One region of the Halomonas sp. Mc5H-6 genome, then DNA from elsewhere that is predicted to be linked to it. Evidence: predicted binding sites of a transcription regulator. Region 1 holds the regulator's gene; each other region holds the start of a gene.
The links. Region 1 encodes sigma-54, which starts transcription at its own class of promoters, with help from an activator protein. Its sites were predicted from a motif close to TGGCACNNNNNTTGCTNT; they were not measured.

Region 1 (7,792 bases):
GCGTTAACCACCGACCGGGCCATCGAGCTGGCGCTGAGCTGTGAGCAAGCGGGCCGCGAAGTGACAGGCATCACTCAGTCGGATGGTGCTTCGCTATCGAGCGGTGAAGGCGTGCGCGTTTACGCCAACAGCCATGGCTTCGTCGGCACCCAAAAAGGGAGTCGACATTCACTTTCCTGCGTGTTGATTGCTGAAGACGAACAAGGCATGCAGCGTGATATGGACTACACCTCGGCGCGCAACCCTGACGATTTATCCGACCCGGCCGCCGTGGGGCGCGAGGCGGCCAGGCGTACCCTGCGCCGCTTGGGGGCCAGGCGTCCGCCAACGGGCACTTATCCGGTGCTGTTCGATCCAAGTCTGGCAAGTGGCCTGGTGGGCCATCTGATGGGCGCGCTGGCAGGCGGCGCGCTATACCGTCAGGCTTCGTTTCTGTGTGACCGACTCAATACGCCGCTGTTTCCCGATTGGTTTAGCCTTGAAGAACGACCGATGGAGATTGGTGCGACGGCAAGCTCTCCCTTTGATGGGGAAGGGGTTCAAACGCGCAACAACCGCTTTATCGAAAACGGCCAGATAGCGAGCTATATGCTGTCGTCCTACAGCGCACGGCGTTTGGGCATGAAGACGACCGGAAACGCCGGGGGCGCACGCAATCTGCGCATTACCGCGCCGTTATCCAGCCCGGCCGCCCTGTTCGAGCAAATGGGCACCGGTGTCTGGGTGACCGAGCTGATGGGGCAGGGCATTAACGGTGTCACGGGCGACTATTCCCGCGGTGCAGCCGGTTTCTGGGTCGAAAACGGGGTGGTGCAATACCCTATCGAAGAGTTCACCATCGCGGGTAACCTGGAGCGTATGTTCGGTGCGCTGGTGGGCGTGGGTGATGACATTGACCGCCGCGGCAGTATCCATTCCGGTAGCTGGCTGATTGATGGCATGACCATCGCCGGCAACTAGCCGATCGTTGCAGACGGGGTTTTACTTGTCTTCGTCAAAGCGGGCGTCGAACAGCGATTGAATGGCATCCAGGGCCTGTTCGGCGTCATTGCCTTCTGCTTTGATGCATAGCTCCGTGCCACAGGGGGCCGCGAGCATCAGCAGCGCCATGATATTGGCGGCATCGGCTTCCTGCTGCTGTTTATAAACGCGGACATTGGCGTCAAATTGCTGACTGCATTGCACAAGCTTTGTGGCGGCCCGCGCGTGAAGGCCGCGTTGGTTAGTGAGGGTAAGTCTACGTTCTGGCACCCTGGTTCCTTTTGGCTATGAGGGTCTTCGCGATAGATGATGGTTGTCAACGTGGCTCGAACTAAAGCGGCGCGTTGACGGTGTATTGCAAGCCCAGCTCGCGGTGGCGTAAATGTACTTCACCCAGCAGATTGGCGATGCGTTGCGCCAGTTGTTCAGCGATATAAACCGAGCGATGCTGACCGCCGGTACAGCCAATCGCCACCGTCATGTAGCTGCGCTGGCTGTGCTGATAGGCTGGCAGCCAGCGTTCAAGCCAGGCCTCGATATCGCGGGTCATGTCATCGACCAGTGGGTAACTGGACAAAAACGCAATGATATCAGCGTCGCGGCCAGTGGAGCCCCGTAACGCCGGATCCCAGTAGGGGTTGGGCAGGCAGCGGACATCAAAGACAATATCCGCATCCAGCGGAACGCCGCGCTTATAGCCGAAGGACTCGAAAGTCAGCGTTAGCTGGTCGCGCCGCTGATGGGCGACCTGATCAGTGATGCGGCGACGAAGGTCATGCACCGAAAGCCGGGTCGTGTCGATGGTCAAATCGGCCAGATCGCGAATCTCGTGCAGCGTTTGCTCTTCTTTGTCGATGGCTTCTTCTAGCGTGAGGCTGCTGTTGCGGGTTAACGGGTGCCGTCTGCGAGTGGCTGAATAGCGTTCCAGCAAAATGCGTGCGTCGGTGGTGAGATACACGATCTGACACTTGATGGTCCGCTGCCGAAGCTCTTTGAGCAGTTCGGGAAGCTTGGCAAGTGCGCCTGGCAGGTTGCGTGCGTCAATACTGACGGCCAGGTGGGTGCGACCGCCCTGATCGCGCAACTCCTCAACCAGTGAATCCAGCAGCATGGCGGGCAGGTTATCAATAGCGTAATAACCCAGATCTTCCAGCGCCTGCAAGGCTATCGATTTGCCTGACCCTGATCGGCCACTAATAATGACGAGTTGCATGAAGGCTCTCTTGCTTGCGGTCAAGCGACTTGGACAAGCGACCCGGGATTAGGACGGTCCATAAGCGCCTCGCCTTTTTAAAGGCTGGCAGCCTGTTCGCGTATCTTGGCGGAGATGAGGTCCAGCAATTCACGCTGACTACCCGACTTGCGTAGCTGCTGGCGCGTGTCGGCATCATTCATGATGGAGGCAACTTGGCCCAGCAGTGCCAGGTGCGTATCGTCGGCTTCTTCAGGCACGAGCAGAACAAACACCAGGTCAACCGGGTCGCCGTCAATGGCGTCGAAGTCGACCGCTTCATTGAGTTTGAGAAAGCCGGCGATGGGCGAATCACAATGCGGACTTCGCGCATGGGGAATCGCCACGCCGTTACCAATCCCCGTACTGCCGAGGCGTTCACGGCCGATCAGACGGCTGAACACTTCCTGGCTGTCGAGGCTGGGAATGTTTTGTGCGATAAAGGTGCTGAAAAATTCCAGCACCCGTTTTTTGCTGCCCCCGGGCACATCGTAGAGAACGCGTTCCGGGGGGAGGATTGTGGCCAACGTCATTGAATTAACGCACACCTGCGCCCTGGGCGCGGGCTTGTGCTTTTTCCTTATGCTTAACGAGTTGTCGATCGATCTTGTCCGCCAGGGCGTCGATGGCGGCGTACATGTCATTATCGAGGGCCTCGGCATGCAAGTCAGCGCCTGCAGCGTGCAGCGTACAGGCGGCCTGTTGACGCTCTTTTTCGACCGAGAGCGTTACCTGTACGGTGGTGATGTTGTCGTAATGGCGCTCAACGCGTTCCAACTTTTCGTTGACATAGTCACGCAAGGCGTCAGTCAGTTCTACATGATGACCGGTGATATTGACTTGCATTGACGTACTCCTTATCCGTCGGACTGTTCTTCGATTGTAACCCTTTTTGGCGTTAAGCAAAGCCCTTGTAGTGAGTTTCCGTTTTTCTACCGCAAACGGCGTCGTTCGCTTGAAGACGGGATCCCCATGCCTTCGCGATATTTGGCGACCGTGCGTCGGGCCACGTGGATGCCGGCTTCCTCCAGCAGGGTGACCAGACGGCTATCCGACAAGGGTTTGCCGGGGGGTTCTTCCTGGATCAGTTTTTTGAGGCGCGCACGAATGGCCGTACTGGAGTGGCTGTCGCCGTCCTGGCTACTGATCTGGCTGGAAAAGAAGTATTTAAGCTCGAAAATGCCCCGCGGTGTATGGATGAACTTCTGGGTGGTGACACGAGAGATGGTCGATTCGTGCATCTCCACCGCATCGGCAATATCGGCCAGGATAAGCGGCTTCATGGCTTCTTCGCCGTGTTCGAGAAAGCCGATCTGGCGGGTAATGATTTCCCGCCCAACGCGTAGCAGGGTGTCGTTGCGGCTGGAGAGGCTTTTGATCAGCCAGCGGGCTTCCTGCAAGTGGTCCTTGAGAAATTGGTTATCCTGGCTTTTGTCGGCGCGCTTGATCAGGCTGGCGTAATCGGGTTGGATCCTGAGTTTGGGCAAGGCCTCGGGGTTGAGTTCGAGGTGCCAGCCTTCGTTATCGTGGTGAACCACCAGGTCGGGAATCACGTAGCTATCGTCAGTGGCGCTGTAAACGCTGCCGGGGCGCGGGTCCAGGCTTCTGATCAGTTGGATGACGTCATCGAGTTGCGCGTCGTCCAGACCGAGTCGCCGCTTGAGGAGACGCTGATCGTTCTTGCCCAGGGCTTCCAGGAACTGGCGGACCAGCCGCCGGGCAGGCATCAGCAGCGGGGTGTCGTCGGGCAGGGCGGCGAGCTGAAGCATCAGGCATTCGCGAAGATCGCGGGCGAAGATGCCGGTGGGCTCGAACTGTTGCAGTCGCAGCAGAATGGTTTCGACCTCGCGCTGGCTGAGGCCTTCCACGCCCTGATCTCGCAGTCCTTCGCGGATGTCGTTAAGGGGTTGGGTGAGATAGCCGTTAGCATCCAGCGCATCAATCAGGCTCTCGGCCACTAACTGTTCGCGTTGGCTCAAATCGGTCATGGCGAGTTGCCAGAGGAGGTGACCATGAAGGCTTTGCCCGGCTGCCTGGCGCTCGAAGTCAGGCCCGTCGCTGCTTGTGCTGCCGCTGCCAGCCGAATCCTGATAGGTATCTGACCAGTCGCTGTCGACGGACAGCTCCTTGGGAATGCTATCTGCCCACTCGCCTTCTTCCGGCTCGCTGGCGGCTTGTTCGCTTTCGCTGAACTCGTCTTCCTGCTCGAGCATGGGGTTGGCATCGAGCGCTTGCTGAATTTCCTGGCGTAAATCGAGCGTTGATAGCTGTAGCAGGGCAATCGCCTGCTGCAGCTGAGGTGTCATGGTGAGCTGGGTGCCGATCCGCAGTTGAAGAGAAGCTTTCATGACCATCTGAGAACCACTCGTTTATCGGAAAGCATCCACCCTAGTGCGAGTTGTGATCGGGTGCAAGTGCAATAAGTATGCCATTGGCAATAAATATGCCATTAAGGGCTTTAGAGACGAAAATCAGCACCTAGGTAAACGTCACGTACCTCCTGGTTGTCAAGAATAGCGTCCGGGGAACCGCTGGCGATGATATGCCCGTCGCCGACGATGTAGGCCACGTCGCAGATATCCAGTGTTTCGCGCACATTGTGGTCGGTAATCAAGACGCCAATGCCACGGTCCTTCAAGGCGCGGATGATCGACTTGATGTCGCCTACGGAGATGGGGTCTACACCCGCGAAAGGTTCATCCAGCAGAATGAACGCAGGTTCGGTGGCGAGGGACCTTGCGATCTCGACGCGGCGCCGTTCGCCCCCGGAAAGGCTCATGCCCATATTGTCGCGGATATGGGTGATATGAAACTCTTCCAGGAGTGTTTCCAGGCGCGCTTCGCGTCCGGCGCGGTCCAGGTCGTTTCGGGTTTGCAAAATGGCCATGATGTTGTCGGCGACGGAAAGCTTGCGGAAGATCGACGCCTCCTGGGGCAAATAGCCAATGCCTGCCTTGGCGCGCTCGTGCATGGGCGCTCGGGAAAGGTCGAGTTGATCAATACCAACGCTGCCCGCATCTGCCTTGACCAGGCCGACAATCATGTAGAATGACGTGGTCTTGCCAGCGCCATTGGGGCCGAGCAGGCCGACGATGCTGCCCTGTGAGATATCCAGGTTGATGTCTTTCACCACGCGCCGGCGTTTGTAGCTTTTTGCCAAATGACGGGCGTATAGCGTTCGTGTTGCGCTGTTGTCGGCAACGGCCATCTGGCTCTCCTTAACCTTCGGGTTGCAGCGTCATGCGAATGCGCTGCGACTCTTGATTGTCGACATCGGAACGCGCCTTGACGACCTCTTGGTCGATGAAATATTCCAGGCGTCCCCCGGTGAAGCGGTCGCCTTGCTGGATGATTTCCGCCCGATCAATCAACTCGACCCGGCGCTCGGCGACATGGTAGATCACCCGCCGACCCCAGCCTTCCATCGGGCCATCCTGGTCCTCGGGCTGGCGCCGCAAATACGCTCGTTCGCCCAGCGCTGTGGCCCGGGAGAGCTCGCCTTCTTCGTTACGCTGGATTTCCACTTCGTCGCCTCGTATCAGCATGTTGCCTTGGCGAATTTCGACGTCGCCGGTGTAGACCGCTGTACCTGCGCGCTGATCCAGGTCAAGCTGGTCGGCGACGACTTCAACTGGCTGCTGGTGGTTATCCGCCGTCGCGTAAAAGGGCACTAGGCAGGCAGCCGCCATCGCCGTGTAGATAAACGCTTTCATGTTTCATTCCTGTCCGGGTTGCGTCTCCGGAGGGTGGTGGCCTTGAACGTCACCTTCAAGCCGCACTTCCTCCTCGTTGAGCCATGCATCCATACGCCGTGCTGTCATGCGCTGGGGTGGTTGCTGGAGCAGCACATGAGTGTCACTCCACGCATGGGCGGTTTTCCCCTCATAGTGCAGAACGTCCGTGTCAAGCTGCCAGCCTTCTTCAGGGGCGATCAATCTTGCGTCGCCCGAAAGCGTCAGCTCCTGAGAACGGGTATTAAGCGTACCTATCTCTGACGTGGCGTTCCAGACGCGCCGCTCGCTGTCATAAAGCGTGGCATGCGGCGTCTCGGCGAGTGTCGAGGCGGATTGGGGAGTATGCACCAGGCGAGGCGTGGTTAATCCCTGCTGAATATTCCCCTGCTCATCAAACAGCGTCAGCTCGGCGTTGTGGAGGACGTGGCCTGGCTCCTCGGCACGGGCGTCCGGGTCTGTCGGAACGGTTTGAAGGCCGCCCGGGTCCAGCCATACCAGCAAGCCGCCCAGAGCCAGCACGATGAGTGCCAGTCCCAGACGCGTAGGCCATGTCTTTAGCATAGATAGATAGTGCCTCAGCCGTGTAGGTAAGTATCGACAACCGCGCCCCAGTGACCCTGAGCATCAAGCAACGTATCACATATTTCGCGGACAGCGCCGTGTCCCCCCAGGCGTTCGGTGACCCAGTCAGCGTGGGTGTGCATGTAGTCAGGGGCGTTGGGTACCGTGATGCCAACGCCTGAGCGCTTGATGCTGGCCAGGTCAGGCAGGTCGTCACCACAATAGGCAACCTGAGACAAATCAAGATCCAGGCGCTGGCAAAGGCCACGAAGGGCGGCCAGTTTGTCCTCGCAGCCCTGATAAACGTGGGGAATGCCCAGTGCGGCGGCGCGCTGGCTCACCATGGGGGAGTCGCGGCCGGTGATCAGGGCGACCGAGATGCCTGCGCGTTTCAACAGCTTGAGCCCATGGCCGTCCTGGGTATGAAACGCTTTGATTTCGACACCGTCGGCTTGAAAGTAAAGCCGACCGTCGGTGAGAACACCATCGACATCAAGGGCAAATAAGCGAATGCGACGTAGTCGGTCGAGTAGGTCAGCAGAAAGGGACATTGGGTCTCCGGTCGATTGAAGTTAAATAACGCCGCTGGCAAGCAGGTCATGCATATGCAACGCGCCTATCGGGCGCTGGTATTCGTCCACCACTGCCAGCGCGGTAATGCGATTGTCTTCCATGATGCGAACGGCTTCCGCCGCGAGAAGGTCGGGAGATATGCGTTTGCCGGGTCGGGTCATGACGTCATCTACCCGTACGTCACGCAGGTCGTGGAAATTATCCAGGGTGCGGCGCAGGTCGCCATCCGTGTATACGCCGACCAGCAGGCCGTCGGGGTCCACCACGCAGGTGAACCCCAGTCCCTGCTGGGTGATCTCCAGTAACGCATCGCGCAGGGGGCTGCCCAGGGCAACCTGGGGAAGGCGTTCGCCCTGGTGCATCAGATCGCGAACGCGCAGCAGCAGGCGTCGGCCCAGGCTGCCGCCGGGATGCGACAGGGCAAAATCCTCGGCGGTAAAGCCGCGTGCTTCAAGCAGGGCAACCGCGAGAGCATCGCCCAGGGCTAATGCCGCTGTCGTGGAGCTTGTCGGCGCAAGATCCAGCGGGCAGGCCTCTCGGTCGACACTGCTGTTCAGGTGCGCATCCGCATGCTGGGCAAGCGTAGAGGCCGGGCGTCCGGTCATGCTGATCAGCGGTGTGCCCAGGCGCTTCAGCAGCGGCAGCAAGGCCGTCACTTCAGCGGTTTCCCCGGAGTTCGAGAGCGCGACCACGACATCGTTGCGGGTAATCA
Region 2 (7,792 bases), on a different contig from region 1:
ACCAGGCGGTAAGCGACGCGCTGTGCTTCTCCGAGTGGGCCGGTCAGGTCAAAGGCGGCGCTGCGCTGATTATTATTGCCCACACGAAAACGTAGCTCGCCGCCGGACTGAAACTCGGGGCGCTTGCTGTTAAGTGCCACCACGCCCCCTGGCGAGGCCTGGCCGTAGAGTACCGAGGCGGGGCCCTTGACCACTTCAATGCTGTCCAGAAACCAGGGGTCTACGCGCAGGGAGCTATGCGAGTTGGTATCGCCGATGAGTTTCAGGCCGTCAAGGAAGGTGTTGCTCAAGCTGCCATCGGAGAAGCCGCGCAGTACCAGGTAGTCAAAACGGTTCGACGCCCCGATCTGGTTGCTGTAGACCCCGGGCGTGTAGTCGGTCGCCCGCTGTACGGTGCTAATCCCGCGTTTGTCCATATCTGCGCGGGTAATGGTCGATACGCTCTGGGGTATTTCGATCGACGGCGTTTCCACCTTGGTGGCCGCCTGCTGAGCGGTGACGGTCACCGTGCCCAGGTTGTCGCGCTGGGCTTCCTGAGCGGCGGCAAAGGGGGCGCTGCTGGCCATGGCGACGGCAATGACCAGCAGCGATGGGCGGAAGTGGCAAGCTGAAATTGGCATGGTAACGATCCCTTAATAGTTCTAGTAATGAGAATTGTTACTTTTTAATGCAGGCAGTAGGTATGCGGTCTGCCAAATTGGCTATGCGCAATGCCAAATTCATCTGGGGGCGCGCTGTGAAATGACGTCATGAGGGGCGATGCCAAAGCGGCGACGAAACGCCGTGGCGAAATTCGTGGCGTGACGATAGCCACAAGTGTGGGCGGCTTGCTGAACGCTCATGCCTCGTTGCAGGGCTTGATAGGCCCGTGCCAGGCGGCATTGGCGCAGGTGATCAAAAATTGAGCAGCCATAGCGGGCACGAAATTTCTGGCGCAGGCTGCTTGGGCTCATCGCCACTTCTCTTGCCAGGTCGCTGAGGCAGTACGTGCGCTCGGGATGGGACGCCAACTGGGTATGGAGGGCGGCCAAGCGCGCCTCGTCACGGGCCGGGATAACCGGCGGCACCTTTGCCGCCAGCGGTGTAGCCGGGTCTTGCCGGGCGTAATTCGGTAATCCTTCACCCAGCAGTTGGAGGGCCAGGCCTTGCCAGATCAGTGGCTGGCGCCAGTTGGCCAGCGGCTCGGCGGCGGTATCGCTTAATAGTTGCGTGAAGGCGGTCGACAAGCGCCAAGGGTACAAGCCCGGTGTGGGGGGAGCCGATGGCAGGTCCAGAGGGTTGGTGGCAAGCACTGCCAGATTTACCGTGTGCAGCCTTGCCTGGGCCGGTTGGAAAACCGTAAGCGGCTGCTCGGCAGTAAAGTGGACGCACATGCCGTCGCCCGCGTTAAGTTCGATGCGTTGGGAGCCCAGGCGGGCGCTTATATGGCCTTCCAGTACCACGCTGATAAACCAGGGTGCCGTCTGGCGGGAGGCCGAGCTATAGGCGCAGTTAACGCACAGGTCGGAAAGCGTCAAGTGCATGGCTTGAGGCAGGGCGACATCGCGAACGCTGCCGGTGGCGACGCTCGCCCCGGCAGGGGCATTGCGAATGCGATAGTCGATACCGAAACGCTGGCCTAGCTGGGCAAGCGTCCCTGGCGTTAGCTCATAAAGCGGTTGGCTGGCTTGGGGACCGAAGGTGGCGGTGGTCATGCGTGCATCACGGTAACGGTGAAATTCGGCAATGCATCAAAATGGGGCATTGATGCATTGCCCGCATCATTGGATGCGAATTACGTTACCATGTGCACATTAATAGTCAATGATATTTATTCGCATTCATTGTGACGATTTGGATGTGTCGTCATCGCCTTTGCTGTCGGCGTCATCGGAATCCGACTGGGGCTCTGTGGGTAGCGGCGGTGCCTCGGCTTCGACGGGCGTCGAGGCATCGGCTGCCTGGGCATCCACCGCGGCTTCCAGGCTTGCGACCTGGCGTTCCAGTGCTTCTACCCGTGAGCGGGTGCGCTGCAATACGTCCATCAGAATATCGAAGTCCTCGCGGGACACCAGCTCCAGGCGGTCGAAGGCCCCACGCACGACCTGATGGACCCCCTTCTGGATATCTTCGGGCGCTTGTGAAGCGTTCTGCAAACGGTCACCGATTTGCTGGGCGAGTCGGCTAATACGGTCTTGAGGCGCCATGGCTTTCTCCTATCGGTCAATGTCTCGATACGGCTATCTAATTATCAGGATACGCAACCCAGGCGGGATTCGCATGCTTCTTGGGCTAATTTGTGCCTCCCGTTCATGCCCTACAGTGGGGCGCTTGCGTTTTGCCTTTGATCAATTTTGGTGCAATAGCCGACTTGTTAGCGCGTGTTGCTGGCGGTGAGTCGCCAGCATGCCTCACTCTATTGCATTTAAAGCAATGAAATATAAGTAAAAAAAATCAGATGGCACGGTATGCGCATTAGTGGAGCAGGCACTTTTTTTGGGCGGCTCGGCCGCTCCTTAATCCAGCAGGGGAGATTCGGGATGAAACTCATCACCGCCATTATCAAGCCATTCAAGCTCGACGACGTTCGCGAAGCACTGGCCGACAACGGTGTTCAGGGCATTACCGTCACTGAAGTCAAAGGCTTCGGCCGCCAGAAAGGCCATACCGAGCTATATCGCGGCGCGGAATACGTGGTCGATTTCTTGCCCAAGGTAAAAGTCGAGGTCGCCGTCGACGACGGTCGCCTCGAAAGCGTGCTCGATGCGATCTGCAGCGCGGCCAACAGCGGCAAGATCGGCGACGGCAAGGTATTTGTCACGCCGCTTGAGGACGTCATTCGGATTCGGACGGGTGAACGCGGTGCGGACGCCGTTTAAACCTGACGTTACGGATCATTTCTTTAGTTCAACGGGGAACTTACAATGAATGAGTTGACTGATCTGAGCTACGCGCTCGATACGTTTTACTTTCTGATCTGCGGTGTGTTGGTCATGTGGATGGCCGCTGGCTTCTCCATGCTGGAAGCTGGCCTGGTGCGTTCCAAGAATACCGCTGAAATTCTCACCAAGAATATCGCGCTGTTTGCGATTGCCTGCACCATGTACCTGCTGGTGGGCTACTACATCATGTACTCCGGCAACGCCGGTGGCTTCCTGCCCAATCTGGGCTTCCTGATCGGAGCTGAGAATAGCGTGGATGCGGTTACCGCCGGTGGCGATGACGCACCTTACTACTCCATGCGTTCCGACTTCTTCTTCCAGGTCGTCTTTGTAGCAACCGCGATGTCGATCGTCTCGGGTGCGGTCGCCGAGCGCATGAAACTGTGGGCCTTCCTGGCGTTTGCCGTGGTGATGACTGCCGTGATTTATCCGGTGTCTGGCTACTGGACCTGGGGCGGCGGCTGGTTGGCCGAAGTCGGCTACTCTGACTATGCCGGTTCGGGCATCGTGCACCTTGCCGGTGCGGCAGCCGCGTTGGCAGGCGTTATCGTACTGGGGCCGCGTAAGGGCAAGTACGGCAAAGATGGCTCCATCCATGCGATTCCGGGTGCCAACATGCCGCTGGCGACGCTGGGTACCTTCATCCTGTGGATGGGCTGGTTCGGCTTTAACGGCGGCTCTGAATTGAAGCTGGCCGCTGTCGATTCCGCCAACAACGTCGCTCAGGTGTTCGTGAATACCAACGCTGCGGCCGCGGGTGGTGTGATCGCCGCGCTGATCCTCGCCAAGCTGTGGTTTCGTAAAGCGGACCTCACCATGGCGCTCAACGGCGCGCTGGCTGGCCTGGTTGCCATTACCGCCGACCCGCTGTCGCCTTCAGCGCTGGGCGCGACGATTATCGGCGCCATTGGTGGTCTGATCGTCGTGGCCGCCATCGTCACGCTGGATAAAGTGAAACTGGACGATCCGGTCGGTGCCATCTCCGTTCACGGTGTCGTCGGTATCTGGGGCGTGTTGGCCGTGCCATTGAGTAATGATGGCGCATCATTCGGCCCTCAGCTTATCGGTATCGTGGGCATCTTCGCCTGGGTCTTCATTGCCAGCCTGATCGTTTGGCTGATCCTGAAAGCCATCATGGGAATTCGGGTCAGCGAAGAAGATGAGTACGAAGGCGTCGATATCGCCGAGTGCGGTCTTGAAGCCTACCCTGAATTCGGTATCAAGAAGTAATTCAATGCCAATCAGGTGAGCACAAGCGCTCGTCACTGGCCTCCCTTCGGGGAGGCTTTTTTTATTCTGCGCCGGTAGCGGTGTATGCTGATAGGTAACGGATAACGAGCAGCGCGCTGGGCTTGTTATCTTCCATTACCATGGCTACCCAGCTAGAGGATCTCGCAATGAAACTAATCTCTGCCATTATCAAGCCCTTCAAGCTTGATGACGTGCGCGAATCGCTCTCCGACATTGGCGTACAGGGCATTACCGTCACCGAAGTCAAAGGTTTTGGTCGTCAGAAGGGCCATACCGAGCTGTACCGGGGCGCTGAATATGTGGTCGATTTTCTGCCCAAAGTGAAGCTCGAAGTGGCAGTTGACGACGACATGGTCGAGCAGGTCATCGAGGCGATCACCCAGGTAGCGAATACCGGCAAGATCGGCGATGGCAAGATTTTCGTCATGCCGCTCGAGCAAGTGATTCGTATCCGTACCGGCGAGACCGGGAAAGACGCGGTATAACGCCCCGCGCGCCAGAACACGAAAACCCCCGCCAAGCGCTGCTGTTAGGCAACGAGTGGCGGGGGTTTTTATTCGGCGGTCTGCTGCTGAGCGAGTTGCCCGTTGAGCGTGTTACGTTTCGACCTTACTTTTCGACAAAAGCCCGTTCGATAACGTAGTCGCCCGGCTCGCCCATGCGCGGCGAGATGTTGAGGCCCAGCTCGTCGAGCAGCGCGCTGGTGTCGTCGAGCATGGCGGGGCTCCCGCAAATCATTGCGCGGTCCTGGCGAGGGTCGATGGGCGGAAGCCCGGTGTCCTCGAAGATCTTGCCGGTGCGGATGTGGTCGGTCAGACGCCCCATGGTGTGAAACTCTTCACGGGTAACGGTCGGGTAGTAGACCAGCTTCTCGGCGATTTCCTCACCCAGGTACTCGTGGGCAGGCAGCTCTTTAGTGATAAAGTCGGCGTAGGCCAGTTCCGAGACTTCACGCACGCCGTGAACCAGGACCACTTTCTCGAACCGCTCGTAGACTTCCGGGTCCTGAATCAGGCTCAGGAAGGGTGCCAGGCCGGTACCGGTGGACAGCATGTAGAGATTGCGCCCTGGCAGTAGATCATCGGTGACCAACGTGCCGGTGGGCTTGCGGCTGACCATGATCTGATCGCCGACCTTCAGGTGCTGCAGGCGAGACGTAAGCGGGCCGTCGGGCACCTTGATGCTGAAGAACTCGAGGTGGTCTTCGTAGTTGGGGCTGGCAATCGAGTAAGCGCGCATCAGCGGTTTGCCGTCGACTTCCAGGCCTATCATGACGAACTGGCCGGTCTTGAAGCGCAGGCTGCGTTCCCGGGTGGTGCGGAAGCTGAACAGGGTGTCGTTCCAGTGGTGAACGCTGAGTACGTCTTCCAGGGCGAACTTGCTCATGCCATTTCCTCCGTCAGTGACGCCATCAACGCCACGGATATGCATAAAAAGAATAAAAAATAGGTATCAAGTTGCCAGCAAGTCTAAGCAATGGATGGTATATCTGTTAAGTAAATAATCTTGATAACGCTTATCTTTAAAATAGATATAGCGTCCTGGTGATAGGTCAGACCCCATGCACTATACCCTGCGTCAGTTGGAAGTCTTTGTTGCCGTTGCCCAACACGAAAGCGTCTCCCACGCGGCTCGCGCCCTTGCCATGTCCCAGTCGGCGACCAGTACGGCGCTTGCCGAGCTGGAGCGTCAGTTCGACTGTCAGTTGCTCGACCGCATCGGCAAGCGCCTCAAGCTCAATGCCCTGGGCTTCCAGTTGCTGCCCAAGGCGGTGGCGCTGTTGGACCGCGCCGAAGAAGTGGAGGAATTGCTGCGTGGCCAGCAAGGCGTGGGGTCGCTGGAGGTTGGCGCGACCCTGACCATCGGCAATTATCTGGCCACGCTATTGATCAGCGATTTCATGCAGCGCTATCCCGGCAGCCGCGTGCGTCTGGCGGTGCGCAATACGCGGCATATCATCGAGGGCGTTCGCCAGCACTCGCTGGATCTGGGGTTGATCGAAGGGCCGTGTGACGACGATATGATCATCAGCCAGCCGTGGGTCGAGGACGAGCTGTGCGTGTTCTGCTCACCACGCCATCCGCTGGCGGGCAAGACGCATCTGGAGCTTGACCAGTTGATGCGGGAGGACTGGATCATGCGGGAGGAGGGGTCGGGGACGCGGGTGACCCTGGAGCATGCCGCGCGTCATCGCCGCAGTCGCTTCAATACGCTGCTGGAGCTCGAGCATACCGAGGGTATCAAGCGTGCGGTGGAGTCGGGGCTGGGGATCGGCTGTGTCTCGCGCCTGGCGCTGCGCGATGCCTTCCGGCGGGGCAGCCTGGTACCGCTGCCCACGCCGGAGTTGGATCTCAAACGCCAGTTCACCTTTATCTGGCACCGCCACAAGTACCTCACCACCGGGGTGCGCGAGTTCCTGCGGCTGTGTCGGGAGATGACCGCCGACGCCAAGCGCAGCGATGACATCCCCATGCCGCCGATTCCTTAACGGCGCTCTTCTCCTTAACGGTGCTTTTCAGGGGCCGGTAATGCCGCCCCGTGCCGGTCTTCCTCCAAGGTGAATCCGCCTACCAGCTCGGCAAGATAGTTGGCCTGGTCTTTCAGCTGTTCGGCAGCGGTGGTCGACTCCTGCACCAGCGCGGCGTTCTGCTGGGTCATCTGGTCCAGGTCGGTGACCGCAATGCTGACCTGGCTGATACCGTCATTCTGCTCGCTAGCCGCCGTGCTGATATCGCCCAGCATCTGGGTGACCCGGGAGACGCTTTCGGCGAGCTCGTGCATTGCGGCCTCGGCGTCGCGCACCATTTGCGTGCCGCTTGCCACCTTTTCGGTAGAGGTATCGATCCGCTGGCGAATATCCTTGGCCGCGTCACTGGCCCGCGATGCCAACTGACGGACTTCATTGGCCACTACGGCAAAACCACGGCCCTGTTCACCCGCACGGGCCGCCTCCACCGAGGCGTTCAGCGCCAGTAGATTGGTCTGAAAGGCAATCCCGTCGATGACGCTGACGATATCCTGGATCTCCGCCGATGTGGTGCGGATGTCGTCCATGGTGGTCACGACCTGCCCGAAGGCTTCGTCGGTACGCCCTGCCAGCTGTGAGGCGGTTTTGGACAGGCCGCTGGCTTCCTGCGAGGCGCTGGTCGTATGCGCCACGGTGCTGCTGATTTCCTCCATGGCGGACGACGTTTGCTGCAGGCTGGCCGCGGCTTGTTCGGTACGCCGTGACAGGTCGCGACCGCCCTGGGTGATTTCGTTGGCGGCGTGATTGACGGATTCACTGCTGCGCTGCACGTCGAGCAGGATGGCCTGGATCTTGTCGGCAAAGGCATTGAATTGCTCTGCCACCGCCGCGCTCTCATCACGACCTTGTACCGGCAGGCGTTGGGTCAGGTCGCCGTTGCCTGACGCGATCGCCTGCATGCGGTTGGCCAAATGTTTGAGCGGACGCGAGATACTGCTACCCAGCAGCCAACTGGCCAGCAGGCCCAGAAAAGCGATGACCAGCCCCATGCCGATCATGCCGAGTGTCGAGGCCTCACGCTGGCTTTCCATCTGTGTCTGCAGGTCATTCAGCCCGGCCAGGACGGCACTTTCAGGCAGCCGGATCATCAGCA
Region 3 (7,792 bases), on a different contig from region 1:
TAGTTCAACTGCTGCCAGAGCTCGCGGTCGAACTCGCCCTGTTCATCAAGAAAGGCAGGGTGACGGTTGGCCGAGGAGTTGCTGGGCGGAAAAGGTGCATAGCTCGCGGGGCTGAGCGCGGCGACGGCGGCGAAAAGGTCGGGACGTTCCAGCGCGAAGTTAACCGCGCCAAAACCGCCGGCCGAGAGCCCGCCCACGCCGCGCATCGAGCGCTCGTCGCCCACGCGGTAGTGCTCTTCCACATGGGGCATGAGGTCGTTGAAAAAGGCACTGCGGGCCGGGCCGTTATGGCCGTCGACCCACCAGCTGCGGCTACCGGGCATGATGAAGACGCTGGGCGGAATGTGCCCGGCGCGAATCAGCCGGTCAGCGGTCTGCTGCAAATTACCCTTGGCCAGCCAGTCACGTTCGTTACCAAACGAGCCGTGCAATAGGTAAACCACGGGGTAGACCGTATCGCTGTTTTCAGCATAACCATCAGGCAGGTAAACCGTGTAGGGGTAGGGGGCACCAAGCGTTGGTGAATCGAAGTGATGCCGTTCCACGCTGCTGGCGAGAGCGGTTGAAGTGGCCGCCAACAGGCCAGCGAATAAACCGAACAGGCTGATGAACGCGAACCGCCAAAGGGGGCGTTTCCTCATGTGCACCTCATCTGTCGGGAATTATCGTGTTCTACCCGGGTCGGACAGCTCACGGAGTGGGATGTTCAAAGCGCTCATGCGTTAGCGTCGCGCAATACAACCTGGCGGGAGGGTTCATGCAAAAAGTGGAAGAAATCTTCTGGCTGAGAGCGTATGGCTGTATCGCCGTTTTTTTATTCCATTTGATGGACCAGGTTAACAACTACGTCGACACTCTCGTCACCGATTTCATGCGCATCCCCATGGTGTTGGGGACGCCGATTTTCCTGTTTATTTCAGTCTTTGTATTCGCCGTTCGCTACGATAAAGCGGTACCTGATGGGTTTATACGCCAGCGGGTTAAATACGTCATGCTGCCATATTTCGTGTATGGATTTATCTATTCAACGGCGGAGTGGGCGACCAGATGGGCAGAAGGCGATTCGGTCAACTTCTGGGCCAATGCCGTTGAGTATTTTGTTTATGCAGGCTGGCACGGTTACTTCCTGATCATTGCGATGCAGTTTTATGTCGGCTATTGGCTGTTTACCCGCTTGCGTCTCTGGCGGGTCAATCCGGTGCCGTGGTTCTGGCTATCCTGCTTGATCAGCATGGCTTACTGGGGAACGGCGTATTGGCAGGGCGTCGACCCGCCGGGGTATCTGCTCTGGGTGGCGCCGCTCGGCTGGCTGTACCTGTTTTTCCTGGCGTTGGTACTCGTGCGTTACTACCCGCTGGCACCTGATGGTGACAAAGCAAAGCGACCGATGTGGATAAAGTACCTGGCTCACCCGGCCTGCCTGGGCCTGTTTGTACTGGGGCTTTGCGTGGCAACGCTTGCCCGCCTGCCGGAGTTCACCTCGAAAGAGGTCTGGGTCATTCCATTCTTTGTGCTGTTTACCCTCTGCGCGACGCGTCAGCTGAAAGGCTATGCCGCACCGAATTGGGTCCGCCAGATCAATGTGTATTCGTTTGGTATCTATCTGGCGCATCCGATGTTTTTCATCGTCACCGACCTGATCATCGCACCGTTGTCGCTGCCCATCATGGTTTACGCCGGGATTCTTGCGCTGGTGAGCATGACCGGCTGCATTGTGCTAAGCAAAGTGGTCAATACGTCCCGAATCGGGTCGATGATGTTTGGCAAGCAATTGAAGGTGGCAGTGCGCTAGGCGGCCCCTGGGGAGAAAGTGTCGTTGCTTGTCAGGGTGTGGATGCGGGTCGGGCAGGCGTGCAGTCGCTGGAGGAAATCGTGTAGAGCGCTGCGGTCGAGGTCGGGGTCGAACCCCCCCAGGCGCTCCAACCAGGTTCGTCGGACCGCTATGTAGGGCGGCGACTGTAGCGCCGTGGCCAAAAAGCGTTGCAGCAGGCGTGCGGGCAGGGTGGGTTCACTGGAGCCGAGTACGACGGCATCCACGGCGTAGCTATCCAGCATGGGGAGCATCGCCGACCACAGGGTGACCGGCAAGGCCGTGGCGTGCAGGGCAAATACCAGCCATTCGGCCTGGCTGGCGGCGGCCGCATGGTTAAGGCGTGCCCCCAGTGCGGTGCCTGGCAGTGTGGTGCAATGTGCGTCGAAGCGTTGCGCCATCTGCGTTAGCCGGTGGTCGTTATTTTGGCTGGTCACTTTGAGCGTGCAAAGGGTGTGTATGTCGGCAGTGGCTTGGTAAATGGTGTAAAGATGGCGAGGCAATTGGGCACCCGTTACGCAGGTGTCAACAATAAAGCAGACCGACTTCATGGGGTGCCCTCCGGCCTATGTACGTAGTTTTTTGCTTATTGTAACTAATTGTGTTGAAAAGTTTAATATAGTATCTACTGCTTGGCGCGCAAGCAAATTATGCGAGAGGGCCAGGCTTTATTGTTGTTCGCACCAAGATTGTGCAAAAGACCGCGTTTTTGTTCTTTATTGGTGCATAGAAAGGCCTTGTCGGGCCGTGTATTGGCAGCCACGCGTGAAATGCAACATGAAGTGGCACAAAACTGATTTTAAAAATTATTTAAAAACAAAAAGTTGCTATTTATTTATGCCATATTGGTGCAGAAGTGGCACGCAATCTGCATTGTCAACGGCAGCGGCTATGTAGGTCATAGGCAACTCGCCTTGCGGCGTGCTACAACATTAGCCGGTTTCTATCGCTAGACGTTCTGTTGATTGCAACGGACAAACGTTGAGTGAATAAGCAAGGCAGGCGTGCCATGATGCACGCAACATGTCGAACAACATTTACTGGTAGCTTACTGTCATTAGCTTTAAGCCACGCTCATACCGGAGGACACTATGTCAGCCAAGACTCTCGCGCTAATTGAAGAGCATGATGTTAAGTGGGTAGACCTGCGTTTCACCGACACCCGCGGTAAAGAGCAGCACGTGACCGTGCCCGCCCGCGATGTCGACGAAGAGTTTTTCGAAAACGGTCAGATGTTCGATGGTTCGTCCATCAACGGCTGGAAGGGCATCAACGAATCCGACATGATTCTGCGTCCGGAAGACGGTACTGCCTATCTTGACCCCTTCACCGAAGATGCCACCCTGGTGCTCCGCTGCGATATCATCGAGCCGGCCACCATGCAGGGCTATGACCGTGACCCACGCTCCATTGCCAAGCGCGCTGAGGCGTACCTGCAGTCAACCGGTCTTGGTGACACTGCTTTCTTCGGTCCTGAGCCCGAATTCTTCATCTTTGACGAAGTCCACTGGAAATCCGACATCCAGGGCGCCATGTACAAGATCACCTCTGAAGAAGGTGCATGGGCCACGGACAGTCAGGTAGAAGGCGGCAACCTGGGTCACCGCCCGCGTGTCAAAGGCGGTTACTTCCCGGTTCCTCCGGTCGACAGCTTCCACGATATCCGCGGTGCCATGTGTAACACCCTGGAAGCGATTGGCCAGTCGGTGGAAGTTCACCACCACGAGGTGTCCAACGCCGGTCAGAACGAAATCGGTGTGAAATTCAACACCTTGGTGAAGAAAGCCGACGAAGTCCAGGAAATGAAGTACGTTATCCACAACGTAGCGCATGCCTATGGCAAGACGGCCACCTTCATGCCGAAGCCGCTGGTAGGCGATAACGGCTCGGGCATGCACGTTCACCAGTCGTTCTGGAAAGACGGTACCAACCAGTTCGCGGGTGATGAGTACGCGGGTCTTTCTGAAATGGCGCTGTATTACATTGGCGGCATCATCAAGCATGCCCGTGCCCTGAACGCCTTCACCAACGCCTCGACCAACTCGTACAAGCGTCTGGTACCTGGCTTCGAAGCCCCGGTCATGCTGGCCTACAGTGCCCGTAACCGTTCGGCGTCCATCCGTATCCCGTATACCGCCAGCCCGAAAGGCAAGCGCGTTGAAACCCGCTTCCCTGACCCGACAGCCAACCCGTACCTGGCCTTTGCGGCCATGCTGATGGCCGGTATCGACGGCATCAAGAACAAGATCCATCCTGGCGATGCCATGGACAAGAACCTGTACGACCTGCCGCCGGAAGAAGGCAAGGCCGTGCCGACCGTGGCGAGCAGCCTGGATCAGGCGCTGGAAGCGCTGGACACCGACCGTGCCTTCCTCACCGAAGGCGGTGTGTTCACCGACGAAATGATCGATGCCTACATCGAGCTCAAGATGGAAGACGTGGAGCGTATTCGCATGACCACGCACCCGGTCGAGTTTGATATGTACTACAGCTGTTAAGAACGACAGCTGCTAAGAACAGCTGCTAATCTCACCGATGTGGTGCAGATAAGCCTAAACCCCGCCACGGCGGGGTTTTTTTTGTTAAGGGGGGGCATATGTCGCGTAAGGCGTTAGTGGCGCAGGCAAAGGGCTGGGGCATGGGCCTGGTGCTGGTCGCATGGGTGAATATCACGGCTGCATCGTCAACCGTCTATCGAGTGGTCGATGAACACGGCAATGTCACCTTTTCCGACACCCCGAGCGAGGGCGGCGAAGCGCTTGAGCTGGCGCCGCTGCCTGGATTGCCAAGCGAATACGCGGAGGCGCCCAATAAGCCACCGGCCACCTCGCCTGGCCAGCCCTTCATGCCTTACGACCGCTTCCTGATTCGCTCGCCAAGCGCTGGTGCCGAGGTGGGCGCCGCCACGCCGGTCATGCTCAGCATTGTGCCGCGGTTACGCGATGACCATCGGGTGCAGCTGCGGGTGAATGGCGAGATCAGCCAGTCGGCGCTGCACAGCGATGTGTTCTGGCTGGCGAACTTGCCCGCTGGTCGGCATCGGCTTCAGGCTGAGTTGTTGGATAGCCAGGGTCGACGGCAGCACCGCACAACCGCGGTGACGATTGTGGTGGCAGAATAGCACTAATGCGCCATTATGGTGCATGCGATGGCTGGAGGCGTCGATGGCCTGCGCTAAAACAGCTCGCCATGCACCGCCACACGGCGCAAGTGACGTGCAAATCAGCGCGCTGGCGCATTTGGCGCGCTTTTTGCAGTTCTCTCTACATCTTTCCAGCGGAAGGTTGACCCAAGATAATGGACGAGGCGACTTTGCAAGACACCACCATGCACCAGCGTTTACTTGAACACCTCACCACGGCGGTGCTGCTGCTGGACGGCCGCCTTAATGTGCGCTGGATGAACCCTGCCGCCGAGGCGTTGTTTGCCGTGAGTCTGAGCCGAGTACAGGGGATGAGCCTTGACGGAATGCTGGGCGGTGATGAAAGCATCGACGAAGTGCTGGCCAAGGCCCGCGACGCCTTTCATCCCTTTACCCAACGCGAGGCGCGCATTTCGCCGCTGAATAGCGATCCGCTCACCGTCGACTATACGGTGACACCGCTCTCCGACATGGAACTGCTGCTGGAAGTGGAGCCCCGCGACCGGCTGATGCAGATTTCCCGCGAGGAAGCGCTAACCACCCGCCAGGAAACCATCAAGGTGCTGGCCCGCGGCCTTGCTCACGAAGTCAAAAACCCGCTGGGCGGTATTCGCGGCGCGGCGCAGCTGCTGGAGCGCGACCTGGATAACCCGGCGTTGCGTGAATTTACCCATATCATCGTCGAGGAAGTCGACCGGCTACGGGATATGGTGGATTCCATGCTGGGGCCCAACTACATCGTCAAGCACGAGCCGGTCAATATTCACAAGGTGCTCGAACGCGTGCGTTCATTGCTGATCGCCGAGCACCCCTGGGTGGATATTCAGCGCGATTACGATCCCAGCCTGCCGGAGCTGTTCGGCGATGAAGCACAGATGATCCAGGCGGTACTGAACGTGGCCCGCAATGCGGTCCAGGCCATGGGCGATGCCGAGACGCCGACGCCGACCCTGGTACTGCGCACGCGCGCGCGCCGCCAGTTTACGCTGGGTGCCGAGCGTCATCGTCTGGTCAGCGAGGTGGGTATTATCGACAACGGTCCGGGCATTCCCGGCACCCTGCAGGAAACCCTGTTTTACCCGATGGTCTCGGGCCGTGCCGAAGGCAGCGGCCTGGGACTGTCGATCGCCCAATCAATTTTGCACCAACATCAAGGGCTGATCGAATGCGACTCACGCCCGGGGCGCACCGAATTTCGTTTATTGATTCCCTTGGTTATTAATGTCACCGGAGAAGCGTCATGACAGAGCCTGCCCGTAATGATGTTGCGCGGGTCGTCATTGTTGATGATGACCGTGCGATTCGCTGGGTACTTGAACGTGCGCTGGCGCAACCCGACCTCGAGGTTGAATGTATCGAGCGTGCCGACACGGCCCTTTCCCGCTTGCTTGAGAGTCCGCCGGATGTCCTGGTTACCGATATTCGCATGCCGGGAATAGATGGCCTGGACCTGATGGCACGGGTACGCGAGGCCCACCCCGACTTGCCGGTCATCGTGATGACCGCGCACTCGGACCTGGACAGTGCGGTGGCGTCCTACCAGGGCGGTGCCTTCGAGTATCTGCCCAAGCCGTTTGACGTTGATGAGGCGCTGGCGCTGGTGCGTCGTGCCATTGCCCATGCTCGCGAACGCCAGCGCCCGGTCACGGTACCGGAGGGGCTCAACGCCGAAATTATCGGTGAAGCCCCTGCCATGCAGGAGGTGTTCCGGGCCATTGGTCGGCTATCCCACTCGCACATTACCGTGCTGATCAACGGTGAGTCGGGGACCGGTAAAGAACGTGTTGCCGAGGCGCTGCATCAGCACAGCCCGCGCCAGGGCAAGCCGTTCATCGCGCTGAACATGGCGGCGATTCCCCGGGACTTGATCGAGTCCGAGCTGTTCGGCCATGAGAAAGGGGCCTTTACCGGTGCCACCTCACAGCGCCAGGGGCGCTTTGAACAGGCCAATGGCGGTACGCTGTTTCTGGATGAGATTGGCGATATGCCAGCGGAAACCCAGACGCGCCTGCTGCGCGTACTGGCCGACGGCGAGTTCTATCGGGTGGGGGGGCACACCCCGACCAAGGTCGACGTGCGGATTATCGCGGCCACCCACCAGAACCTGGAATCCCTGGTCGACGACGGGCGCTTCCGGGAAGACTTGTTTCACCGCCTGAACGTCATTCGCATCCACTTGCCGAAACTGGCCGAGCGGCGTGAGGATATCCCCAGGCTGACGAGTCATTTTCTGGCTGAGGCGGCCAAAGAGCTGTCCACGGATGTGAAGGTGCTGACCCCCGAAGCGGAAGCGCATCTGACCCGCCTGCCCTGGCCGGGTAATGTTCGCCAGTTGGAGAACATCTGCCGCTGGCTGACGGTGATGGCCTCGGGACGAGAAGTGCTGGTGGAGGATTTGCCAGCAGAGCTGCGCTCACCCAGCGCCTCGGAGTCCAGCGCCCATGGCGATTGGCGCAGCGCTTTTCGCGACTGGGCGGATCACGCCTTGGCGGAGGGCCATACCCATTTGCTGGAAGAGGCGGTGCCGGACTTTGAGCGCATCTTGATAGAAACCGCACTCAAGCATACCGGCGGACGTAAGGGCGAGGCGGCAGAGCTATTGGGTTGGGGGCGCAATACGCTGACCCGTAAGCTGAAGACGCTCTTACCTGCGCTGGCGGACGAGTAGCTGAAACGACCGCCAGGCGTTGCTACTTGTCTGCTTTTTTAAGGCGCTCTATTTCAGCGAGCAGCGCATCGGCTTCTTCCGTCAAGGTGGCGTTCGCTCGCATGTCACCGTTGCGGGAAGCTTCCATGGCGGCTTGCAGCTTGCGTTCGTAGTCTTGCTGTAGCTTCTTTTT
Region 4 (7,792 bases), on a different contig from region 1:
GTTGGGGTCGATAAAGCCAATCCATGACACGACGTTGTAATTATCCTGAAGCGTTTCTAACTGGGCGCGAAGGGTATCGTTATCGGTGCCGTCGGTCAGGGCTTCAATGCCCAATAACAATTTCACCTCTTTAATACGCGCGTCCATGCTGCGGTCCAGCTTATCGGCCATCTGATAGGCCGACTCTGCCGTAGAAGCGCCGATATTGGCTTCCAACTGATCAGCTGACTGTCGAGCGGCGACCCAGCCAAGCAGGACGGTCGTCCCAAATACCAGGGCAACAGCGAGTAGCGTAAAGCGTGTACGCAGGGATATCTGGCTTAGTCGCAGGGCGTTGTCTGGCATTCAGGTGTCTCGTGGGGCGTAAAAATCGTTAAGAAATACGAAGTGGTATCCAATCACGAAGGATACCGGTGAGCAACCTGCACCAATGCCATTGACGTGGTGGATTTTAACGCTGGTGTTCAAGGGTTTTATGCATGACGTAGGTATCGACCTCGCCAAGGCGGGCGTGACGGTAAGAGTTAGGCACCGTCCCCACAATGGCAAACCCCAGGCGCTGCCAGAGTGCGACCGCCACCTCGTTGGTGGAGACAACCGCGTTGAACTGCATGGCGCTGAAACCCTGCTCGCAAGCCAACTGCTGTGAATGCTCGCACATGGCACGGGCGACCCCTTTGCCCCGCGCGGCGGGGGCCACCATATAACCGCAGTTGCAGACATGGTCACCAGGCCCCGCCGCATTGGCTTTTAAATAGTAGGTACCGAGGAGTGTGCCGGTTTCATCCTTGACCGCAAACGTGGCTTGTGGGGCATTACACCAAAGTTGGTAGGCATCTTCGGCGGTGATATCCGGGTCGATGGCATAGGTTTCCTGGGCCGCCACAACCTGTTGAAAGGTTGGCCAGAACGCCATGAAGTCAGCGTGTGACATTGGAGCATAAATGAGCGCAGACATGGTGCGGTGTACCTGATCGGGTTGGCTCGGCTGCCATCGGCAGCCGCTATGCAAGACTGATGGCCATTATAGGCGGTTATCGAGCTGCCTCGGCAACTATCTGGTAACTTCTTAACCGGTCCTGATGGTCGTAGAAGTCACTGTTGATCATTAACTCGTTGGCCCCCGTGCGCTCCTGGAAGTCGGCAAGCCGGGCTTTGACCGTGTCAGGCCCACCAATAATGGCCGCGCCCAGAAACTGCTCGACCTGGGCGCGTTCCATGGGGGACCAGTCCAGCTGTTCCACCGGGGGCAGCGACACCGTTGGCTTGCCGCGGATCAGGTTGAGAAATTTCTGCTGGGCGGTGGTCGCCAGGTATTCCGCCATGGCGTCGCTTTCCGCGGCAATGACGGGTAACCCGACCGTGGCATAGGGGGCATCCAGATGCGCCGAGGGCTGGAAGTTCTCACGATACAGCCGCAGTGCTTCAAACAGATAGCCTGGCGCAAACTGCGCGGCGAAGGCAAAGGGCAGGCCAAGTTTGGCGGCCAACTGCGCGCTAAAGCCGCTGGAACCAAGCAGCCAGATGGGCACATGCGTACCCTGGCCGGGCACGGCCCTGACGCGTTGCTGGGGCGAGGCATCGCCAAGATAGCCGCGTAGCTCGTCGAGCTGCGCGGGGAAGTCATCAACCCCGGCCCGTGCATGGCGACGCATCGCCTGCATGGTCGCGCCGTCCGAGCCCGGCGCACGACCAAGACCCAGGTCGATGCGCCCGGGGTAGAGGGTTTCCAGGGTGCCAAACTGCTCGGCGACCACCAGTGGCGGGTGATTGGGCAACATGATGCCCCCACTGCCCACCCGAATACGCGAGGTCTGCCCCGCAATATGGCCAATCAGCACCGCCGTCGCGGCGCTGGCGATGCCCTCTATGTTGTGATGTTCCGCCAGCCAGTAGCGCTGATACCCCAGTTGTTCGGTGTGTTGGGCAAGAGAAACGCTGTCTTGAAAGGTTTCGGCAGCGCTGCCGCCCTGACGAATCGGGGCAAGGTCCAGTACGGATAGTGCGGTAGACGCGAGTGCGCTCATGCATCACCTATAAGGCCGGAAGATGGAGCGTGCCAATGAAATGACGACGTATGGTCGTCAAGCAAATCATTAGCACGCTTGTTAATTAATGGTTATGCGGCCAGGATCGATGAATTACAAGGCAGGGTGTCGGCAAACCACGTTATTCCATTGGCGGGGTAGGGCGAATCAGAATTTCGTTGACGTCGACATGGGCAGGCTGCGATAGGGCGTAAATGACCGCATTGGCTATGTCGCGGTCTGCCAGCGCATGCTCGGGCGGTTCGTCAAAGAACGGCGTATCGACCATGCCGGGCTCAATCAGCGTTACCCGCATGCCGGTACCGCGTAGCTCTTCGCGCAGGTTGTAGCCGATGCCGGTAACGGCCCACTTGGTCGCGCTGTACATGGAGCCTGGAATGGTTGCACGGCCTGCGGCTGAGCCGGTTAACAGCACATGGCCTTTACTGCGTTTGAGCGCCGGTAAGCATGCCTGGAGGGTTAAACCCACACCGTAGACGTTGGTCAAGATCATTTCCTGCCAACGTTCATGGTCGGCGCCGCTGAAGCCGCCCGGTGAACCACCGCAACCGGCGTTGGCAAAGACGGCATCGATTCGGCCAAAGGTTTCCAGCGCTTCGTCGACCATGGCGCGCTGTTCGTCCATCTGGGTGACATCCAGCTCGCAAGTCAGCACATTTTCAGGGCCTAGCTCCTGGGCAAGGGCGGTGAGCTTGTCGGTCGAGCGGGCGGCCAAGACCAGCTTGTAGCCCTCACGGGCAGCAGCTCTAGCGGTAGCCGCCCCAATGCCGCTGGAGGCCCCGGTAATCAGTAATACGTTTCTTTGCATCCTATGCACTCCATACGATTAGCCATAACATCCTATTTAGCATGGCTAATTGAGCGCGGTTGTGCAAATCGTAAGCCTGCGAATGAAAAAGAGGGGGCGTTAGTACCCGGCTTCTTTGCGCTTGAGGATGGTGGATAGGTCGAGAATCGACTGCGCCATGTCCGCCATGCTTTTGCTCTGATTCATCGAGGTGGTGCGCAAAAACCGGTACGCTTCTTCTTCTGTCATGTCCTGGTGGGCCATGATCAGGCCTTTCGCCCGTTCGATCAGCTTGCGTTCACGCAGGGCTTTGCGGGTATTTTCCAATTCGTCGCTCAGCCCCTGCAATCGGCTTGATTGCGCCTGGGTCAATTCGATCAATGACCGGCCAAGGGGCGAATTAAGCGCATTGGCGGTCAAGTCGCCCAGAGGCTCACCGTTGCTCAAGGCCAGCAGTTGTTCGCAAGGCGCCGGCGAATTACGGCAAGGCTCTGTTTTGGCTTTTTCCAGCGCGACGGTGGCTTGCTGAATCTTGCTATGGCACAGGGCGGTCAGCTGAGCGTTGAAGGCATCTTCCACGTTTTTAATGCTGTCGATGCGCAGCGTGGTGAGTTCATACCAGGTTTCACCCAGTGAGTCCGATGTATCTGGATGCGAGGCTCGCTGGCGGGCAATGTCGCGCAATTGATGGATGCCCGAGAGCGTGCGCGGCGAGAGCTCCTCCTGCCAATGTTGCTGTGCTTCGGGAGAAGCGAATTCCTCAAAGGTATCAAAGCAGCGCTGCTGGTCGTCGATCAGTTGGCCAAGCAATGCGCTATGGGCGTCGTCAAAATACCCCTGGGTAAAGCCAAAGGCGCCGCATGCGCGTTCCTGCCCCGCCAGTTCTTTGCCCTGCATCAAATGGAAAATGGCGACCAGAGCGCGGGTGATATCAGGGTCGACAGCCGTATCGGCCGCTTCAAAGACAATCGCCAGCAGCCCGCTGGTCAGTTGGTTGAAGGCCTGAGTTGCCGCGTCCGGGGTAATGGCAAAGGTGTCGATGGCGTGGCGCAGCGTGCTGAGTTCGTCCAGCGCTGCCCATACCGTTGCAATCCGACGCAGTAGACGCGCAGCGGCCTGGGGACGAGCTTCCTGGCTTAATGCCTCGAGGCGACGACGCATCAGTGCTTCGGCATCCTGGCTATGCTGGCGGTAAGTCGCGCGGCGTTCTTTGAAGCGGGTGCCCTGTGAAACCAGAAAAATCGTCGACGCACCCCGCTCACGCTGCAGCATGTGAATGAAGTGGCTGATATCGCCCACAATGTCACACGTTGTCGCCAGATGGGTCAGGTTATCGATATCGCAGCGTTTGGCGGTTAACAGTAGCTGTTGAGCTGAAGACATAATGCGTTTCCTTTGTGCTCACCGCCATTGATTGCGCACTTTCAGGAAAGTGCGCAATCGGCGTCGTTTAGCGTAACGATAGGGCGCCCGCCCCGGTATCGTCGCCGACCGCTTCTCGGTAGGCGGTTGCCTCTTCGGCTTCTTGCGCATCGCTGAAGCGAACCAGCAGAACGCATGAGGCCAAGGCAAGGACGGCTAGCCCCAGGTAGAAGAGACCTTGCTGATAGGTCAGGCTTTCACTGCGGAACAGGAAGGCGGCGGAGACGGCGCCTACGTTGCCGCCCGCGCCCACAATACCGGCCACCGCGCCCAGGGCTTTTTTATTGATGAAGGGGACCACCCCGTAGGTAGCGCCTTCGGCCATCTGAACAAAGAGGCTGAACACCAGCATGATGCCAATCGCCAGGCTCAGTATATGCATCTGTGAGAAGGCGATCAGGGCAATGCCTTCACAAATGAGGGCGACCAGTAACCAGCGTACGCGTCCCTTCAAGCCGCCATGTTTGGCAAACAGGTCAGAAAATATTCCACCCAGTGTACGCGCAAAGATATTCATCAACCCAAACAGGCCCGCAATCAGGCCAGCTGTGGCAAGCGTCAGGTTAAAATTGTCGAAAAAGTAGATGGCGGCAATGTTGTTGATCGTCAACTCCACGCCAAAGCAAATCCCATACACGACGAACAGCGCCCACACGCGGATATCCTTTGCCGCGACGGTAAAGCTTTGTAGCGCGCCGTTTTCGCCGCTGGCGGGCGGCAGTTCGCCGCGAGCGCGCAGTTCGTCAAAGTTGCCGTCGGGGGCGTCCTGGGTAAACAGCCAATAGGCAATGCCGGTGAAGAACAGCACAACGCCCGGCACGACCATGGCTAGCCGCCAGCCCAGCGCCTCGTTGACCCCCAGCATCAGCATGCCGGCAAAGATCAGCGGCATGACGATCTGGGTCGTGCCGCCGCCCAGGTTCCCCCAGCCTGCACTGGTGGCGTTGGCGGTACCCACAACGTTGGGCGCAAACATGATGGACGTGTGGTACTGGGTGATCACAAATGACGCGCCGATGGCGCCGATAGCCAGGCGCGCAAGAAGGAAGGTTTCAAAGCTGTCGGCCAGGCCAATGCCCATTACCGGGATGGAGCCGAGCAGCAACAAGCCGGAATAGGTCTTGCGCGGTCCCAGGCGGTCGCACAATACACCGATTACCAGGCGGACAATGACGGTGATGGCGACCGAGGCGATGATGGTGTTGCCGATCTGGGTCTGGGTAAGGGCGAGGTCTTCACGTACCACTGCCATGAGCGGCGCAATGCCAAACCAGCCAAAAAAGCAGAGATGGAAAGCAAACCAGGAAAAATGGAAGGCACGCATTTGCGGCGTAGAGAAATTGAGCAACCGAATACGGTTGGCTTTGTTGCGAATATCCATGGGATGGCCTCACGGGTTCTGTTACGAGTTCAATACCCTGCGCGTGAAGCACGCAGCGTCATCGGTTCACGAGAACATGCCTTCTTCATTGAAGGTCAGGTTCGACGCACTCGTACCCGATTGGGCCTGGTCCACGCCTACCACCACTGCCTGTAATTATGCAAAGTGGTTGCCATGGTTGTATTTTTTTATCTAAATCAGTGAATTATCGTTTGCTGAATAATGGTTGAGGGGCAGGTTTGGAAGATAACGGTTGCGTTAATGCTGCATTATTGGGCATCAGCACACCGGATTTGGCCTAGTTTGGTGCTGTAGAAGGTGCCGAGCTTTCATCCAGATAGACGTCGTCGATATCCAGCGTGGAGCGTTCGCCGAGCGCGTCGATGTTGTCTTCCAGCCAGCGGTCGGCAGCGGCATGGCCCTGTTCAAACAGATGGCAAAGAAAGGGCCACTCGGCATTCAGCTTGCTGGATACCGACAGGGGCAGTAACGCGCCTTCACCACTGATGCGATGGAACAATGCCTGCTGGTAGCAGTTCTCGATCCCCTGGGCGTCAAGCACCTGTTTAAGCATGGCGATCATGCGCACTTCTTTGATCAGCGCTGAATTGAAGGTGATTTCGTTAAGCCGGTTCATGATGGCCGACGCCGTGGTCGGTAAGGTGTCGCGTCGAATGGGGTTGATCTGAACGAGCAGAATATCGCGTGCGCTACATTCTTCCATCAGCGGGAATAGCGCCGGATTACCCATGTAGCCCCCATCCCAGTAGGCTTCCCCATCAATCTCGACGGCCTGGAACACAAACGGCAGGCACGCGGAGGCCATGACCGCATCCAGGCTCATCTCATGGCGGCGAAAGACCCGCTGCTTGCCGGTACGGACGTTTGTGGCAGTCACGAACAGTTTGAGCTGTTCACAGCGGCGGACCCGATCAAAGTCGATCCGTTCGGCCACAATTTCACGCAGAGGATTCACGTTGAGGGGATTGAACTGATAGGGCGAGACCAGTCGGCTCATCAGGTCCATGGCGATATAGCCGGGCGAGTGTTCGAGACTCCAGTTGCCGGTCAGCTTGTCCAGCGGTGAGCGACGGATCGGGCTTGCCATGCCCGCTCGGCTAACGGCCTGCCAGAAGTCGCGCAGTGCCTCGCGGGCGGTTTCTTTATCGCCGCGGGTGAGCGCATCGGCCATGACCACGCCGTTCATTGCCCCCGCGCTGGTGCCGCTGATGCCCTCGATCTCGACCCGGGAGTCCGCCAGCAAGCGGTCAATGACGCCCCAGGTGTAGGCCCCGTGCGAGCCGCCGCCCTGTAATGCCAGGTCTAAGGATTTGGGGGGAATCATGGGCTTGCCTCCTGGATATAGGGCGTTAAAAGCGGTTGGCAAGTGACGGCGCGTTGGGGCAGTTTATCACCTGTGAGGTCGCGACCCATTCCTGGTCAGGGTAATAGGCAAACACATAGTGGTCGCCCTTTAAGCTATCAATCAAGGGATAGGTGATTTCTTCGCGAACCGCCGGGCAGCCGTGGCTGCGTCCCAGCCGCCCTGTCTGGTCAATAAAGGCTTCGCTGACGTAGTCGGCACCGTGGATCACGATGGCGCGCTCATAGGCGTTGTCGTTAACGTTCGCCTCCAGGCCCTCGAGGCGCAGTGAATAGCCATTGCGGCCGTAGTAACTGTTCATCGTCTTAAACAGCCCGATGCTGGATTGGTGGCTGTCGGGGATGTTGGAAAACGTCTCCGCCTGGGCATCCCCCGAACCTTGACCGTGGGAGACCAGTTCCTGGAACATCAATTCATGTTGGGCCAGATCGAACACCCAGAGCCGTGGTTCGGTTGACGGCAGTGAGTAATCGATCACCGCCAAGCGCTCGGCGTGAGGGTCGCGGCAGCTGAGCGCCTGGGCGGCGAGGCGAAGCGCATCCGGGCTGGCGTCTGGTGCGAGCTGAAGCAGTTGATGATTTAACGGCAGAACGCCATCCGGCGGTTCACTATCGAGTTGACTAAAAAAACTGGAAGCGTGGACGGGAAGTGACAATAACGTGGTGGGCAGCCAAATAAGCCAGGTACGAAGCGAAAAAAATGGCACCATATAAGTCCATCCTGGAAGTGGAGCGCGGTTGGGCAGTCATTAACACGCTATGATACAACCA

Region 2: a site for sigma-54 is predicted at 2,439-2,456, ahead of NH395_RS07050 (P-II family nitrogen regulator). Genes of this name have one in related genera too.
Region 3: a site for sigma-54 is predicted at 5,051-5,068, ahead of glnL (nitrogen regulation protein NR(II)). Genes of this name have one in related genera too.
Region 4: a site for sigma-54 is predicted at 5,796-5,813, ahead of NH395_RS05235 (NarK family nitrate/nitrite MFS transporter). Genes of this name have one in related genera too.

Annotation. Positions count from the first base shown of each region.
Region 1 covers NZ_JAMXSI010000001.1:195,951-203,742, forward strand. Annotated here, with positions in the region: gene pmbA (metalloprotease PmbA) at 1-960, shown strand, start outside; gene NH395_RS00875 (HPr family phosphocarrier protein) at 982-1,251, opposite strand; gene rapZ (RNase adapter RapZ) at 1,313-2,194, opposite strand; gene NH395_RS00885 (PTS sugar transporter subunit IIA) at 2,272-2,745, opposite strand; gene raiA (ribosome-associated translation inhibitor RaiA) at 2,750-3,058, opposite strand; gene NH395_RS00895 (RNA polymerase factor sigma-54) at 3,145-4,566, opposite strand; gene lptB (LPS export ABC transporter ATP-binding protein) at 4,671-5,420, opposite strand; gene lptA (lipopolysaccharide transport periplasmic protein LptA) at 5,431-5,925, opposite strand; gene lptC (LPS export ABC transporter periplasmic protein LptC) at 5,929-6,507, opposite strand; gene NH395_RS00915 (HAD hydrolase family protein) at 6,522-7,058, opposite strand; gene NH395_RS00920 (KpsF/GutQ family sugar-phosphate isomerase) at 7,080-7,792, opposite strand, start outside.
Region 2 covers NZ_JAMXSI010000003.1:284,432-292,223, forward strand. Annotated here, with positions in the region: gene NH395_RS07035 (TonB-dependent siderophore receptor) at 1-566, opposite strand, end outside; gene NH395_RS07040 (AraC family transcriptional regulator) at 720-1,694, opposite strand; gene NH395_RS07045 (accessory factor UbiK family protein) at 1,821-2,186, opposite strand; gene NH395_RS07050 (P-II family nitrogen regulator) at 2,520-2,858, shown strand; gene NH395_RS07055 (ammonium transporter) at 2,904-4,151, shown strand; gene glnK (P-II family nitrogen regulator) at 4,319-4,657, shown strand; gene NH395_RS07065 (ferredoxin--NADP reductase) at 4,782-5,558, opposite strand; gene NH395_RS07070 (LysR family transcriptional regulator) at 5,734-6,660, shown strand; gene NH395_RS07075 (methyl-accepting chemotaxis protein) at 6,675-7,792, opposite strand, start outside.
Region 3 covers NZ_JAMXSI010000010.1:61,986-69,777, forward strand. Annotated here, with positions in the region: gene NH395_RS13950 (alpha/beta hydrolase-fold protein) at 1-641, opposite strand, end outside; gene NH395_RS13955 (acyltransferase family protein) at 758-1,792, shown strand; gene NH395_RS13960 (hypothetical protein) at 1,789-2,361, opposite strand; gene glnA (glutamate--ammonia ligase) at 2,902-4,308, shown strand; gene NH395_RS13970 (DUF4124 domain-containing protein) at 4,407-4,931, shown strand; gene glnL (nitrogen regulation protein NR(II)) at 5,138-6,196, shown strand; gene ntrC (nitrogen regulation protein NR(I)) at 6,193-7,620, shown strand; gene NH395_RS13985 (DUF6435 family protein) at 7,643-7,792, opposite strand, start outside.
Region 4 covers NZ_JAMXSI010000002.1:404,600-412,391, forward strand. Annotated here, with positions in the region: gene NH395_RS05210 (diguanylate cyclase) at 1-345, opposite strand, end outside; gene NH395_RS05215 (GNAT family N-acetyltransferase) at 452-958, opposite strand; gene NH395_RS05220 (LLM class flavin-dependent oxidoreductase) at 1,035-2,027, opposite strand; gene NH395_RS05225 (SDR family oxidoreductase) at 2,170-2,856, opposite strand; gene NH395_RS05230 (nitrate regulatory protein) at 2,956-4,218, opposite strand; gene NH395_RS05235 (NarK family nitrate/nitrite MFS transporter) at 4,286-5,638, opposite strand; gene NH395_RS05240 (patatin-like phospholipase family protein) at 5,937-6,983, opposite strand; gene NH395_RS05245 (murein L,D-transpeptidase catalytic domain family protein) at 7,009-7,731, opposite strand.